Regions from separate parts of the Ottowia pentelensis genome, predicted to be linked through region 2. Evidence: predicted binding sites of a transcription regulator. Region 2 holds the regulator's gene; each other region holds the start of a gene.

The links. The regulator FNR, encoded in region 2, switches genes on or off when oxygen is low (the NO sensors DNR and NnrR bind a similar motif). The targets are predictions, from matches to a motif close to TTGATNNNNATCAA.
Positions count from the first base shown of each region.
Region 1: a site for FNR is predicted at 2,008-2,021, ahead of ubiU (ubiquinone anaerobic biosynthesis protein UbiU). Genes of this name have one in related genera too.
Region 3: a site for FNR is predicted at 2,163-2,176, ahead of ACWHMB_RS06720 (PHA/PHB synthase family protein). Genes of this name have one in related genera too.

Region 1 is NZ_OZ224513.1:1,861,935-1,866,510, forward strand. It holds gene ACWHMB_RS09070 (HlyD family secretion protein) at 1-419, shown strand, start outside; gene ACWHMB_RS09075 (efflux transporter outer membrane subunit) at 416-1,891, shown strand; gene ubiU (ubiquinone anaerobic biosynthesis protein UbiU) at 2,081-3,124, shown strand; gene ACWHMB_RS09085 (U32 family peptidase) at 3,139-4,038, shown strand; gene ubiT (ubiquinone anaerobic biosynthesis accessory factor UbiT) at 4,056-4,547, shown strand; gene ACWHMB_RS09095 (UbiX family flavin prenyltransferase) at 4,544-4,576, shown strand, end outside.
Region 2 is NZ_OZ224513.1:2,471,348-2,475,923, reverse strand. It holds gene ACWHMB_RS11985 (DUF2818 family protein) at 1-147, shown strand, start outside; gene ACWHMB_RS11980 (NUDIX domain-containing protein) at 159-743, shown strand; gene ACWHMB_RS11975 (DUF1178 family protein) at 754-1,239, shown strand; gene fnr (fumarate/nitrate reduction transcriptional regulator Fnr) at 1,297-2,016, opposite strand; gene hemN (oxygen-independent coproporphyrinogen III oxidase) at 2,177-3,559, shown strand; gene ACWHMB_RS11960 (sulfite exporter TauE/SafE family protein) at 3,559-4,242, shown strand; gene ACWHMB_RS11955 (sulfite exporter TauE/SafE family protein) at 4,316-4,576, opposite strand, start outside.
Region 3 is NZ_OZ224513.1:1,384,848-1,389,423, reverse strand. It holds gene ACWHMB_RS06730 (glutathione S-transferase family protein) at 1-441, opposite strand, end outside; gene ACWHMB_RS06725 (AMP-binding protein) at 562-1,977, opposite strand; gene ACWHMB_RS06720 (PHA/PHB synthase family protein) at 2,227-4,041, shown strand; gene ACWHMB_RS06715 (RES family NAD+ phosphorylase) at 4,093-4,576, opposite strand, start outside.

The sequences.
Region 1 (4,576 bases), 610 kb from region 2:
ACAACACCACGGTGCACGCCCCCAGCGACGGCCAGGCCAGCGAGGTGACGGTGCGCAAGGGCCAGTACGTGGCGGCGGGCAGCCAGCTGATGTACGTGGTGCCGCCGCAGCTGTGGGTGGTGGCCAACTTCAAGGAAACGCAAACCGCCCATGTGCGCATCGGCGAGCCGGCCAGCTTCACCGTCGATGCCCTGGAAGGGGCCCGGCTCAGCGGCAAGGTGCTGGAGATCGCGCCCGCCACCGGGTCGGAATTCGCGGTGCTCAAGGCCGACAACGCCACCGGCAACTTCACCAAGGTGGTGCAGCGCCTGGCGGTGAAGATCGCCATCGACCCCGGCCAGACCCTGGCCGCGCGCCTGCGCCCCGGCATGTCCGTCATCGCGCATGTGGACACGGCCGACGAAGGATCGAAACCATGACGCCCCGAGTTTTGGCCCATGCCGCCGCGGCGTCGATGCGCCGGGCACGGCGGCTGCCACTGGTCATGGCCATCGCCGGCGCCCTGCTGGCCGCCTGCGCCCCCTTGCCCCGCGCGGTGCCGGACAACGCGCAGGTGCAGCTGCCCGCGCAGTGGAGCGTGCCGGCCGCGCGCGCGGCCGACGCGCAGGCCGGCACGCCGATCGCAGCGGATTGGTGGACCCAGTTGGGGGACACCCAACTCGACGACCTGGTGGCGCAAGCCCTGGCCAACAACACCGACGTGCTGACCGCCCTGGCGCGCGTGCGTGAGGCCCAGGCCAGCCTGGCGGTGACCGATGCCGCGCGCGGCCCCAGCGTCAACGCCGCGCTGGGCGCGCAGGTCGGGCGCAGCCTGGGCCCCTTCGGACCCTCGCAAACCCGCTCGCTGCAGCCCGGCCTGCAAGCCAGTTGGGAGCTGGATCTGTGGGGCCGCCTGTCCCAGCAAAGCCAGGCCGCCGCCGCCCGCGTGCAGGCCAGTGATGCCGACCGCGCCGCCGTGCAGCTGAGCGTGGCCGCCACCACGGTGCAAGCCTACGTGGGCCTGCGTGCGCTGCAGGAGCAGCTGGCCATCAGCCAGGCCACGGTGCGCTCGCGCGAGCAGGCGCTGCAACTGGCGCGCGACCAGGTGCGCGTGGGCTACATCTCGCTGCTGCAGCAGACCCAGGCCCAGGCCGAATACGACAACGTGCAGCAGCAGGTGCAGCAGTTGCAATGGCAGATCGACAAGCAAAGGGCGACGCTGAACCTGCTGCTCGGCCAGGCCGGCGGCCACGAGAACCTGGCGGCGCCCCCGGCTCATCGTCTGCAGGATTTGCCCTTGCCCGCCGTGCCCGCCAGCCTGCCCTCGCAGCTGCTGGAGCGCCGGCCCGACATCGCGCGTGCCGGCTACCTGCTGGCGGCCAGCGACCACGCCCTGGCCGCCCAGCGCGCCGCCTTTTTGCCGCAGGTCAACCTGAGCGCCAGCGCTGGCAGCCTGGTCATCAACGCCTTGCACTACAACCCGCTGACCGTCTGGAGCCTGGGCGGCAGCCTGCTGGCCCCGCTGTTCAATTCCGGCCGCCTGGAGGCCCAGGTCGACGCCGCCACCGCCCAGCGCGACCAGGCCGCCTACGCCTACCGCGGCGCCGTGCTGAACGCCTTTGCCGACGTCGAAAACGCCCTCACCGGCACCGCCCGCCTGGCGGCCCAGACGGTGCACGCCACCCAGCGGCGCGACGTGCTGCAGCAAAGCCTGGGCTACGCCCGCGACCGCTACGAGGCCGGCTATGCGTCCTATCTGGAGGAACTGGACGCCCAGCGCAACCTCTATGCCGCCCAGCTCGAGGTGGTGCGCTTGCACCAGGCCGAGCTGGACAACCGCGTGGCGCTGTACAAGGCGCTGGGCGGTGGCTGGCAGGCCTCGGCGGCGGCCGGACAAGTCGGTATGCATTGAGCCGATGGCGCCGGTCGGCGGCAGCGCCGACAGAGTGTTCGGGGCGCTTGGGCGGTGTCTCGATGGTTTCCGCGCCGCGGCGGAATGCGGTAGGGCAGGGGTCATTGCGCGGTCCGTTGATCGAAGTCAGATCAAGGTCTTTGCAGGCTGCCTAAGGTAGCCGGGCTTTCCTCTTCGACCCACACCATCGTGACCGCATCCGCCAGCCCGCCCGCATCCGCCACCCGCACCGCCCCCGAGCTGGTCTGCCCCGCCGGCAGCCTGCCGGCGCTCAAGGCCGCCATCGACCATGGCGCCGACTGCGTCTACCTGGGCCTGCGCGACGCCACCAATGCGCGCAACTTCGCGGGCCTGAACTTCGACGAAACCGCGATCCAGAACGGCATCGCCTACGCCCACGGGCGCGGGCGCAAGGTGCTGATGGCGCTCAACACCTACCCGCAGGCCAGCAACCCCGCGCCCTGGCGCAGCGCCCTGGATCGCGCCAGCGCCTGGGGCGTGGATGCCGTGATCCTGGCCGACCCGGGGCTGATGCGCCATGCCGCGGACAAGCACCCGGACTTGCGCCTGCATCTGTCGGTGCAGGGCTCGGCCACGAATGCCGACGCCATCAACCTGTACCAGCAGCAGTTCAACATCCAGCGCGCCGTGCTGCCGCGCGTGCTGTCGCTGGAGCAGGTCAAGCAGGTCACGCAGCGCACCAGCGTGGAGATCGAGGTCTTCGGCTTTGGCAGCCTGTGCGTGATGGTGGAGGGGCGTTGCGCGCTCTCGTCCTACGCCACGGGCGAGTCGCCCAACACCCATGGCGTGTGCTCGCCGGCCAAGTTCGTGCGCTGGAAGGAGACCCCCGCCGGCGTCGAGTCGCGCCTGAACGGCGTGCTCATCGACCGCTATGGCACGGGCGAGAACGCCGGCTACCCCACGCTGTGCAAGGGGCGCTTCGACGTCGGCGACGAGAGCAACTACTACGCGCTGGAGGAGCCCACCAGCCTGAACACCCTGGAGCTGCTGCCGCAGCTGGTGAAGATGGGCGTGCGCGCCTTCAAGATCGAGGGTCGCCAGCGCAGCCCCGCCTACGTGGCCCAGGTCACCCAGGTCTGGCGCGAGGCCATAGACCACTGCATGGCCCAGGGCCACCTGTACGCGCCCAAGACCGCCTGGATGGCCAGCCTGGATCAGGTCGCCGAGGGCCAGCAGCACACGCTGGGCGCCTACCACCGGCCGTGGAAATGATGGAAAGCAAGATGATGAAACTGGCCCTGGGCCCGCTGCAGTACTACTGGCACCGCGACACCGTCTTCGAGTTCTACCAGGCCATGGCCGAAACGCCGGTCGACATCGTCTATCTGGGCGAGGCCGTGTGCTCACGCCGTCATGAGCTCAAGCAAAGCGACTGGCTGGACATCGCGCGCATGCTGCGTGGCGCCGGCAAGGAAGCGGTGATGTCCACCATGGTGCTGCTCGAATCCACCGCCGACGTGGCCGACATGCACAAGATCGTGCGCGATGAGGAATTCCTCATCGAGGCGAACGACATGGGGGCCGTGCACAAGCTGGCTGGCAGGCGGGCGTTCGTCGCCGGGCCGCAGCTCAATGTCTTCAACGCTGATACCCTGGCCTGGATGGCCGGCCTGGGCGCGCGCCGCTGGGTCATGCCGCTGGAGATGCAGCACAAGGTCCTGGCCCTGCTGCTCCAGGACCGGCCCGCAGGACTGGAGACCGAAGTCTTCGCCTACGGCCGCATGCCGCTGGCGTTTTCGGCGCGCTGCTTCACGGCGCGCCACTACAACCTGCCGAAGGACGACTGCGGCTTTCGCTGCATCGAGCACCCCGATGGCCAGTTGCTGCAGACGCGCGAGAAAGAAGCGTTCCTGGTCATCAACGGCATCCAGACCCAGTCCGCGCGCGTGCACAACCTGATCCAGGACATCCCTTCGCTGCGCGCGGCGGGCGTGGAGATCCTGCGCCTGTCGCCGCAGTCGCGGCACATGGCGCAGGTCATTGCCGCGTTCGACAGCGCCAGGCGCATGGGGCAGGCCGAGCCCGAGGCGCTGCAGGCCATGCGCCCCTTCATGCCCGACGCGCCGTGCAACGGCTACTGGCACGGCAAGCCGGGGCTGGACCTGATCGAGCCCGCGCTGGCCTGAACCGCAAGGACCCATCCATGAACGCCTCTCTGCCGAACCCCTTCACCCTGCCGCGCCCCGTGGGCGCCGTGCTCGCGCGCCTGCCGGCCTACCCCGGCTCCATGCTGCTGGTGACGGCGATCAACTTGGCCCTGGCCCGGCAATTGCCGCAGGACGTGAAGGACATGCTGCAGGGCAAGCAGCTGGCCATCCGCGTGCGCGACGCGCGCCTGGGCTTCGACTTCACCTGGAACGGCCGGCGTTTTGCGCCCAGCTCGCCGCACGCTGACCCGGACCTTGCCATCAGCGCCAACGCGCAGGACTTCCTGCTGCTGGCCCAGCGCCGGCAGGACCCGGACACCCTGTTCTTCAACCGCCGCCTGGTGATGGAGGGCGACACCGAGCTGGGCCTGGTGGTGAAGAACGCGCTCGACGCGCTGGAGCTGCCCGTGCTCGACCCCGCGCATTGGAGCCCGCGCGCCGTGCTGGCGCGCATGCCGGGCATGGCGTCGCGCCGGGCGCGCCCATGACGGCGCCGCGCCGCATCGTCGTCGGCCTC
Region 2 (4,576 bases):
GTCGGCGCGGTCGGCATGGCGCTGGAGAAATCCGCCGGCCAGAACTACCCGCAGGGCTGGGAGTTCTACGCCGTCACCGGCTCGCTGTTCGCCACGCTGGCGTTCCCGGGCTTCGTCTACCGCTATCTGGTGCGCCACAAGAAATAGGGCGCCGCGCCATGGACCTGACCGAACATCCGGTACACGAAAGCGAGCTGTTCAAGGGCGGCTTTCTGCACGCCCGGCGCGACCGCGTGCGCCTGCCCGACGGCAGCCTGACCGAGCGCGAATACATCCTGCACCCCGGCGCGGTGATGATCATCCCGCTGCTGGAGCGCGCCGGCGGCACGCTGGAGGTGGTGCTCGAGCGCCAGTACCGCTACCCGGTGCAGCGCACGCTGATCGAGTTTCCCGCCGGCAAGCTCGATCCGGGCGAGTCGGCGCTGGCCTGCGCGCAGCGCGAGCTGCGCGAGGAAACCGGCTACGTCGCCCGCCAGTGGGCGCGCGCGGGCGTATTGCACCCGGTGGTGTCGTATTCCACCGAGGTGATCGAGATCTGGTTTGCGCGCCACCTGGTGTCGGGCAAGCGCGCGCTCGACGCCGGCGAGTTCCTCGAAGTCTTCAGCGCCACCCCGGCCCAACTGCAGGCCTGGTGCCGTGGCGGCGAGGTGACCGACGCCAAGACCCTGGTCGGCGCGCTGTGGCTGCAAAATGTGCTGGGCGGCGCGTGGCCCCTGACGTGGCAAGACGTGCCCGCCACCTGATCGACCGACCATGAAAGTGCTCAACCTCCAATGCTCGGGCGGCCACGTTTTTGAAGGCTGGTTCGCTTCCGAGGACGATTTTCAGGACCAGCAGGCGCGCCAGCTGGTGGCCTGCCCGCTGTGCAGCGACACGGCGGTCAGCAAGATGCTGAGCGCGCCGCGCCTCAACCTGGGGCGCGGCAGCGAGCCGCCTTTAGCCCGTGATGCAGCGCGCCCGGCCGCCGCGGGCGCAGGCGAGCAGGCCAGCCCCGTGGCGGCGCTGCCGCCGCAGGCCATGCAGGCGGCCTGGCTGCAGATGGTGCGCCGCGTGCTGGCGCAGACCGAGGACGTGGGTGAGCGCTTTGCCGACGAGGCGCGCCGCATTCACCACGGCGAGGCGGCCGAGCGCGGCATCCGCGGCCAAGCCACGCCCCAGCAGACCGAGGAGCTGCTGGAGGAGGGCATCGCCGTCATGCCGCTGCCGATTCCGGACAGCCTGAAAAACACCTTGCAATGATGTTGATAGCGCCTCGCGCTTGCCGGGCGCGGGCCAGCGGCTGATTTGGCTTGAAAGTCAGCGCCCCTCGGGCGCGTTGACCAGGGTGCGCAGGGCCTCGATGTCCAGGATGCGCACGTGCCGGTGCTTGACCTCGATCAGGCCGTCCTCGGCGAACTTCGAGAAGGTGCGGCTGACGGTCTCCAGCTTGAGGCCCAGAAAGCTGCCGATCTCCTCGCGCGTCATGCGCAGCACCAGCTCGGAGCGCGAAAAGCCGCGCGCGTGCAGGCGCTGCACCAGGTTCAGCAAAAAGGCCGCCAGGCGCTCCTCGGCGCGCATGCTGCCCAGCAGCAGCATCACGCCGTGCTCGCGCACGATCTCGCGGCTCATGATCTTGTGCACGTGCGTCTGCAGCGCCGGCACCTCGCGCGACAGCTCTTCAATGCGCCCATAGGGCATCTCGCACACCTCGGCGTCTTCCAGCGCCACCGCGTCGCAGCTGTGGCGGTCGCCCACGATGCCGTCCAGCCCGATGATCTCGCCGGCCATCTGAAAGCCCGTCACCTGGTCGCGCCCGTCCTCGGTGGTCACGCGGGTCTTGAAAAAGCCCGTGCGGATGGCGTAGAGGGCGTCGAAGCGGTCGCCGTTGGAAAACAGCGATTCCCCGCGTCGGATCTTGCGGCGCGTGGCCACCAGCGAATCGAGCTTGTCCATGTCCTGGTCGGTGACGTCGACCGGCATGCACAGTTCGCGCAGGTTGCAGTTGGAACAGGCGACTTGGATGGCTTTTGGGGTCATCGGAGTGTTCGGCGCCTTGACGCGTGCGAAGTAATGCCTTGATTCTAGTTGGCTTGTCGGGTGTTGCCCGAATCATTTGCCCCCATCTTCTTGATGATCGTCAAGGACAATTGCAAGGTTCGGCCCGACAGTATGTCCTGCCATTTGATTTTCGCCTGTCATGCCTGTCATTACCCCCGAACTGCTGAACCGTTTCGACGTTCCCGGGCCGCGCTACACCTCCTATCCCACGGCCGACCGCTTCGTCGAGGCCTTTGGCGAAGCCGACTACCTGAACGCGCTCGAGCAGCGCCGCATCAGCTCGGGCCAGGCGGCCAAGCCGCTGTCGCTGTACGTGCACCTGCCGTTCTGCGAGTCGCTGTGCTACTACTGCGCCTGCAACAAGATCATCACCAAGCACCACGACCGCACCGGCCCCTACCTGCGCTACCTCAGCCGCGAGGTCGACCTGCACGTGCAGCGCCTGGGCGCGCAGCAGGCCGTCAGCCAGCTGCACCTGGGCGGCGGCACGCCGACCTTCCTCAGCGACGAGGAGCTGGGCGAGCTGATGGACATGCTGCGGCGCAACTTCGCGTTCGCGGAGGGCGGCGAATACTCCATCGAGATCGATCCGCGCACCATCGACCCGACGCGCCTGGCCACGCTCAAGACCCTGGGCTTCAACCGCCTGAGCTTCGGCGTGCAGGACTTCGACCCGCTGGTGCAAAAGGCCGTGCACCGCGTGCAGCCGGCCGAACAGGTGTTCGCCCTGGTGGCCGCGGCGCGCGAGGTCGGCTTCGACTCCATCAACGTCGACCTGATCTACGGCCTGCCCAAGCAGACGCCCGAATCCTTCGATCGCACCCTGGCCCAGGTGGCCGACCTGCGGCCCGACCGCATTGCCCTGTACGGCTATGCGCACCTGCCCGAGCGCTTCAAGTCGCAGCGGCGCATCAACACCGTCGAGCTGCCGCAGGCCAGCGCCAAGGTGGCGATGCTGGCGCGCTCGCTGGCCGCCTTCGAGCAGGCGGGCTACGTCTACATCGGCATGGACCATTTCGCGCTGCCCGACGACGCGCTGGCCGTGGCCAAGCGCCAGGGCCGGCTGCACCGCAACTTCCAGGGCTACAGCACCCAGCCCGACGCCGACCTGATCGGCCTGGGCGTGTCGGCCATCGGCAAGGTGGGCGCCACCTACAGCCAGAACGCCAAGGACCTGATCGAGTACCAGGACCGGCTCGACCACGGCCAGCTGCCCGTGGTGCGCGGCCTGGCCGTCACGCGCGACGACCTGCTGCGCCGCGCCGTCATCATGGGCCTGATGTGCCAGGGCCGCGTGCAGTTCGAGTCGATCGAGCTGTCGCAGCTGGTCGACTTCAAGCGCTACTTCGCCGCCGAGCTCAAGCGCCTGGCGGCGATGCAGGACGATGGGCTGGTGCGCGTCACCGACAGCGCCATCGAGGTCACGCCCATGGGCTGGTTCTTCGTGCGCGGCGTGGCCATGGTGTTCGACAAATACCTGCAGGCCGCCCAGACCCGCGCGCGCTTTTCTAGAATCCTCTGATGACCCTTTCCCTCGCGGCCACCGCCGTCCTCATGGGGCTGGCGGGCGGCCCGCATTGCATCGCCATGTGCGGCGCGGCCTGCGCCGGCATCGGACAGGCGGCGGCGCCGCGCACGCAGGTGGGCATCGGCCTGTTCCAGCTTGGCCGGCTGGCAGGCTACGCGCTGCTGGGCACGCTGGCGGCCGCGTCCATGCAGGGCCTGGGCTGGCTGACGGTGCAGTCGGCCGCGCTGCGCCCGGTGTGGAGCATGGTGCACGTGGCGGCGCTGCTGCTGGGTGCCATGCTGCTGATCTGGGCGCGCCAGCCGCCGTGGCTGGAGCTGGGCGCGCGCCGCGTGTGGGCCCGCGTGCGCGGCGCCACGCAGCGCTGGGGCCTGGCCGCGCCGCTGGGCGTGGGCGTGGCCTGGGCGTTGCTGCCGTGCGGGCTGCTGTATTCGGCGGTGATGGTGGCGGCGCTGGCCGGCAGCGTGGCCGGCGGCGCGGCGGTGATGGCGCTGTTCGCGCTGGGCTCGGGCGTCACCTTGTGGCTGGGCCCCTGGCTGCTGCTGCGTCTGGGCCGCGGCAGGCGCGGCGCCTGGGGCATGCGCATGGCCGGGTTGGCGCTGGTGCTGACCTCGGCCTGGGCCCTGTGGATGGGCCTGGCGCACGATCAGGCGCCCTGGTGCGTGGTGCCGGCGGCGTAGGATGGTATGAAAACGATAGCTGCTCGCGCTTGATTGGCGGGCGTTGCAACCATTTTTTTCTTGAAACCGGCCATCAGCCGCCCAGCGCGGCGATGCCCTTGCCCAGCATGTACAGCGCCAGCGCGATCAGCACCACGGCAAACGCGCGCTTGAGCTTGCTGACCGGCAGCGCGTGCGCGGCGCGCGCGCCCAGCGGCGCCATCAGCACGCTGCAACTGGCGATGACGATCAGCGCCGGCAGCCACAGGTAGCCGAAGGAGTGCGGCGGCAGGTCGTGCAGGCCGTGGCCGGCCACGATGTAGCCTGCCACGTTGGCCAGCGCGATCGGAAAGCC
Region 3 (4,576 bases), 1.1 Mb from region 2:
GCCGTCCAGCCAGGCCAGGCGGTCTTGCGCCACGCGCTTGAGGCCGGCGGCGGCCTCGGGCGCGACGGGGATGCGGCCGGCAAAGCGCGCCTGGCCCTCGGCGTAGTGGTAGGCGTTGTGGATGTTCTCGGTGATGTTCAGCTCCACCCGGCGCTGCCACTGGCGGGTGGCGGCGCGCTCTTCGGGCGTGGCGCCGATGAGCGCGGGCGCGGGGTGCCGCTCTTCCAGGTACTCCATGATCGCCACCGATTCGGCGATGCAACTGCCGTCGTCCAGCAGCAGCGCGGGCGTTTGCCCGGCTGGGTTGTGCGCCAGGTAAGGGGCCTGGCGGTTTTCGCCGCTGAAGACGTCGACTTGGCGCATGGGCAGGTTCAGGCGCTTTTCGAGCAGGAACATGCGCAGGCAGCGTGGCGCGGGGCTGAGGGCATCGAGGACGATCATGGCGGCGGGGCGCGGCTTGGCCGTTATGGTTTTAATAGCCGCTGGCGCACGATGGACGGGCGCCGCAGCCCATTATGACCCTGATCGCAAGCCCCGCCCGCCGGTGGGGCCGTGGCGTGCTCAGGCCGCAGCGTCCAGCGCCACGCGGCAGGCCTTGCCGCTGCGCCCGCGCGGCACGGCGCAGCCCAGCTCGCCCAGCACGCGGATGGGCTCGGCGCCCTGGCGCTGGGCAAAGTCCTGCAGCGCCAGGCGGCAGCGCTCGACGGCGGCGGCCGCCGCGGCGTCGCTGCCGGGCAGGCGCAGCACCAGGGTGTTGGGGCCTTGCTGGCGCAGCTGAAAGTCGAACACGCCGCCCTCTTCCTCCAGCACGGTGCACAGGGCCAGCGGCAGCAGGCTGACCTGCTCGCCGGCGCGGCGCGCGGGCACGCGCATCACGTCGTCGCTGCGGCCCTCGACCTCGATCACGGGCAGGTGCGAGCCGCAGGCACAGCCTTCGCCGTGCCAGGTGATGCGGTCGCCCAGGTCGTAGCGGATCAGCGGCTGCACCCGGTTGGCCAGGTTGGTCAGCAGCACGGTGTGCGATCGCTCGCCGGCGGGCACGGGCTGGTGGCAGTCGTCCACCGGCTCCAGCAGCACCCAGTCGGCGTTGACGTGCAGGTGGCCGTGCGCGCATTCCCAGGCGATGGGCAGAAATTCGGACGTGCCGTAGCTGGCGCGCACGCTGGCGCCAAAGACGCGCGCCACGCGCTCGCGCACGGCGTGGCTCAGGGTTTCGCCGCCCATCATCACGCAGCGTGGGCGAATGCGCAGGCGCCCGGCCTCGGCCTCGTCGGCCAGCAGCGCGGCGGCCGTGGGGTAGGTGGCCAGCACGGTGGGCTGAAAGTGGTTCAGCTGCGCCACCAGCTCGTCCACCGGCTGCATCACGCAAAAGCTGCGCGAGCTGGCGGCCACCCAGGGGTTGATGGCGCGCAGCCGCTCGAAGCTGACGACGCTGGCAAAGTGCCCGCCGGTGGCGGTGACCAGCGCGTGCCGGTCGGCCGCGCCCAGCAGCTGCAGCGCGCCGAAGGGGTCGAAGGGCAGCGGCGTGGCGCGCGCGGGCGGGCGGTGGCGCGTGGCCTCGATGGCGTCGTACACCGCCATGGCGCGCGCGTCCTGCACGAAGATGCCCGGCATGCCGCTGGTGCCCGAGCTTTCCCACACCACGTAGCGTCCCAGCCAGGGCTGGCCGGCACGCGATGCATCCAGCGTGAAGGCGCGCAACTCGTCCAGGCGCAGCGCCGGGTCGGTCACCCAGTCGTCGAAGCGCGCCATCAACTCGGCGCGCCGGACCGGGGCCATGCGCTCGAGCGCGGGCGTGTCGCCGTCCATGCGCTCGCGGTACAGCGCCGAGCCGCGCGCGGCCTGCAGCAGCTGCTGCACGCGCGTCTGCTGGCGTTGCCGGATCAGCCAGGCCGGCGCGTGCGTGGCCAGCATCACGTCCTGCGCGGCCGACTGCAGGTGCAGGGCGTCGAAGACCGGGGCGTGCGCGGTCGTCATGGCGCGGGCCCCGCGCTGGGGGGATGGTGGGCGTGGTGAACAGCCATGCTGTCTCCTCGTGGGTGGAGGAACGGCGCGCCGCCATGGGGCATGGCTCGCCCCGCGGCACGCCCCCTGGTTTGTGAACAAATGCGATCTTCTTGTTGCTGCGAGGGCTGATCTTGCATCAAATCAAAAGTTCAACCTTGACGCAAGCCAATCCTTGGGCTTGTGATTACGATTGGTTAAACAAACGGAGCACGAACCGCCATGGCCCGCAACAGCCCTTCCGTCTCGCGCAGCCCACGCCACAGCCGGCGCCCGGCCACCCTGGCCGTCGAGCGCGCCGACCCGGCCCACCTGGTCGAAACGCCCACCGAAAGACTCGACCGCGTGGCGCAAAGCCGCGCCGCGGCGGCGTTTCGGCACCTGTCGCCGATCACGCTGGGCCTGGCCTGGGCCGACTGGGCCTGGCATCTGGCCGCCGCGCCGGGCCGCCAGCTGGAGCTGGCCACGCTGGGCGCCAGGCTGGCGCTGGACAGCGCGCGCGGCCGCCACGCCGACGACGAAGGCGTGGGCCTGCAGGACGAGGACCCGCGCTTTCGCGCCGACGAATGGGCGCGCTGGCCCTTCAGCCAGTGGCGCGCCGGCTTTCGCAACGCCGAGGCCTTCTGGCGCGAGGCCACCCGCGTGCCGGGCGTGAGCGAGCACCACGGGCAGCTGGTGGGCTTTTTCGCACGCCAGTACCTGGACATGCTCTCGCCGGCCAACCACCCGCTGACCAACCCGGTGGTGCTGCAGCACACCCTGCGCTCGGGCGGCGCCAACCTGGCGCAGGGCCTGCGCAACTGGGTGGCCGACCAAACCGGCGTGCCCACCGCCGAGGACGTGGCCAACCAGAGCCGCTACGTGGTGGGCGGCAACCTGGCCACCACGCCGGGCAAGGTGGTGTACCGCAATCACCTCATCGAGCTGATCCGCTACGCGCCGCAGACCGACAGGGTGCACCCCGAGCCGGTGTTCATGCTGCCCTCGTGGATCATGAAGTTCTACATCCTCGACCTGTCGCCGCACAACTCGCTGGTGCGCCACCTGGTCGAGCAGGGCCACACGGTGTACATGGTGTCGTGGCGCAACCCCGACGAGTCGGACCGCGAGCTGACGATGGACGACTACCTGGAGCTGGGCGTGCTCGAAGCCATGCGCGCGGCCCAGCACGACGCCGGCGGCGCGCCGCTGCACGCCATGGGCTACTGCCTGGGCGGCACGCTGATGGCCATAGCCGCCGCCGCGCTGTCGGCCAAGGGCGGCGTGGACGGCTACCACGATCTGCCGGCGCCGCGCACGCTGAGCCTGCTGGCGGCGCAGGTGGACTTTGCCGAGCCGGGCGAGCTGGGCCTGTTCATCGACGAGGGGCAGATCAACCTGCTGGACCACGTCACCAAGGGTCAGGGCTATCTGAGCGGGCAGCAGATGGCCGGCTCGTTCCAGTTTCTGCATTCGCGCGACCTGGTGTGGACGCGGCGCATGCGCGAATACCTGATGGGCGAGCGCGAGCAGGGCAACGACCTGATGGCCTGGAACGCCGACACCACCCGCCTGCCGGCCCGCATGCACCACGAATACCTGGTGGCGCTGTACCTGAAGAATGCGCTGGCGCACAACCACTACCTGGTGGCCGGCCGCCCGGTGGCGCTGGCCGATTTGCGCATGCCGATCTTTCTGGTGGGCACCGAGCGCGACCACGTCTCGCCCTGGCGCTCGGTCTACAAGCTGCACCTGCTGACGTCCACCGAGATCACTTTCGTGCTGGCCAGCGGCGGGCACAACGCCGGCATCGTGAGCGAGCCCGGCCACCCGCGGCGCCACTACCGCATCGACACGCGGCCCGAGCGCGGCGACTGGGTCAGCGCCGACGAATGGCCGCAGCAGGCCCGGCGCGTCGAAGGCTCGTGGTGGCCCGCCTGGCAGGGCTGGCTGGCGGCGCATTCGTCGGCCCCCGTCAAGGCCAGGCCCATCCCGGCCGGCCACGTGCTGGGCGACGCGCCGGGCGAATACGTGATGCAGCGCTACGCCGAGCCTTGAGGGTCAAATTGGGCTCTGGCCCGCTACAGACTTGCGCAAGGCGCTATCGTTTCAGGATTTTTCCGGCGCCATGGCGCGCGCCGCGCGCGGGTCGTACAGCCAGCGGCGCAGCTTGGCCAGGCGGATGCGCCCGGCCTGCGGGTGGCGCGGGTTGACCAGCAGGTTGCCCTCCTCGGGCACCACCACCGACGGTACCTCGGCCACGCAGCTGGCGCCGCCCTGCGCCCAGGCCGTGCCCCAGGCGATGCTGACGCGCCCGGGCGGCAGCGCGTCCCAGCCGACGTGAACGGCGGCGTCGAACACGGTGCGCTCGGCCCACACGTCGGCCGGCACGTCGACGCGCACCAGATAGCGGTTGAGCGGCAGCGCCAGGCCGCCGCCCAGGTGCACCACCGTCTCCAGGCAGGCCAGCGCGCGCGTGCTGCTGGCGTACAGCAGGGGCGTGCCACGCGCGTTCCAGCGCCCACCGCTGCGCTGGGCGCCGGTGCCGCTGGCGTCGTCGGCGGTGTAGTCGGGCGTGTCGGTGGCGATGCGC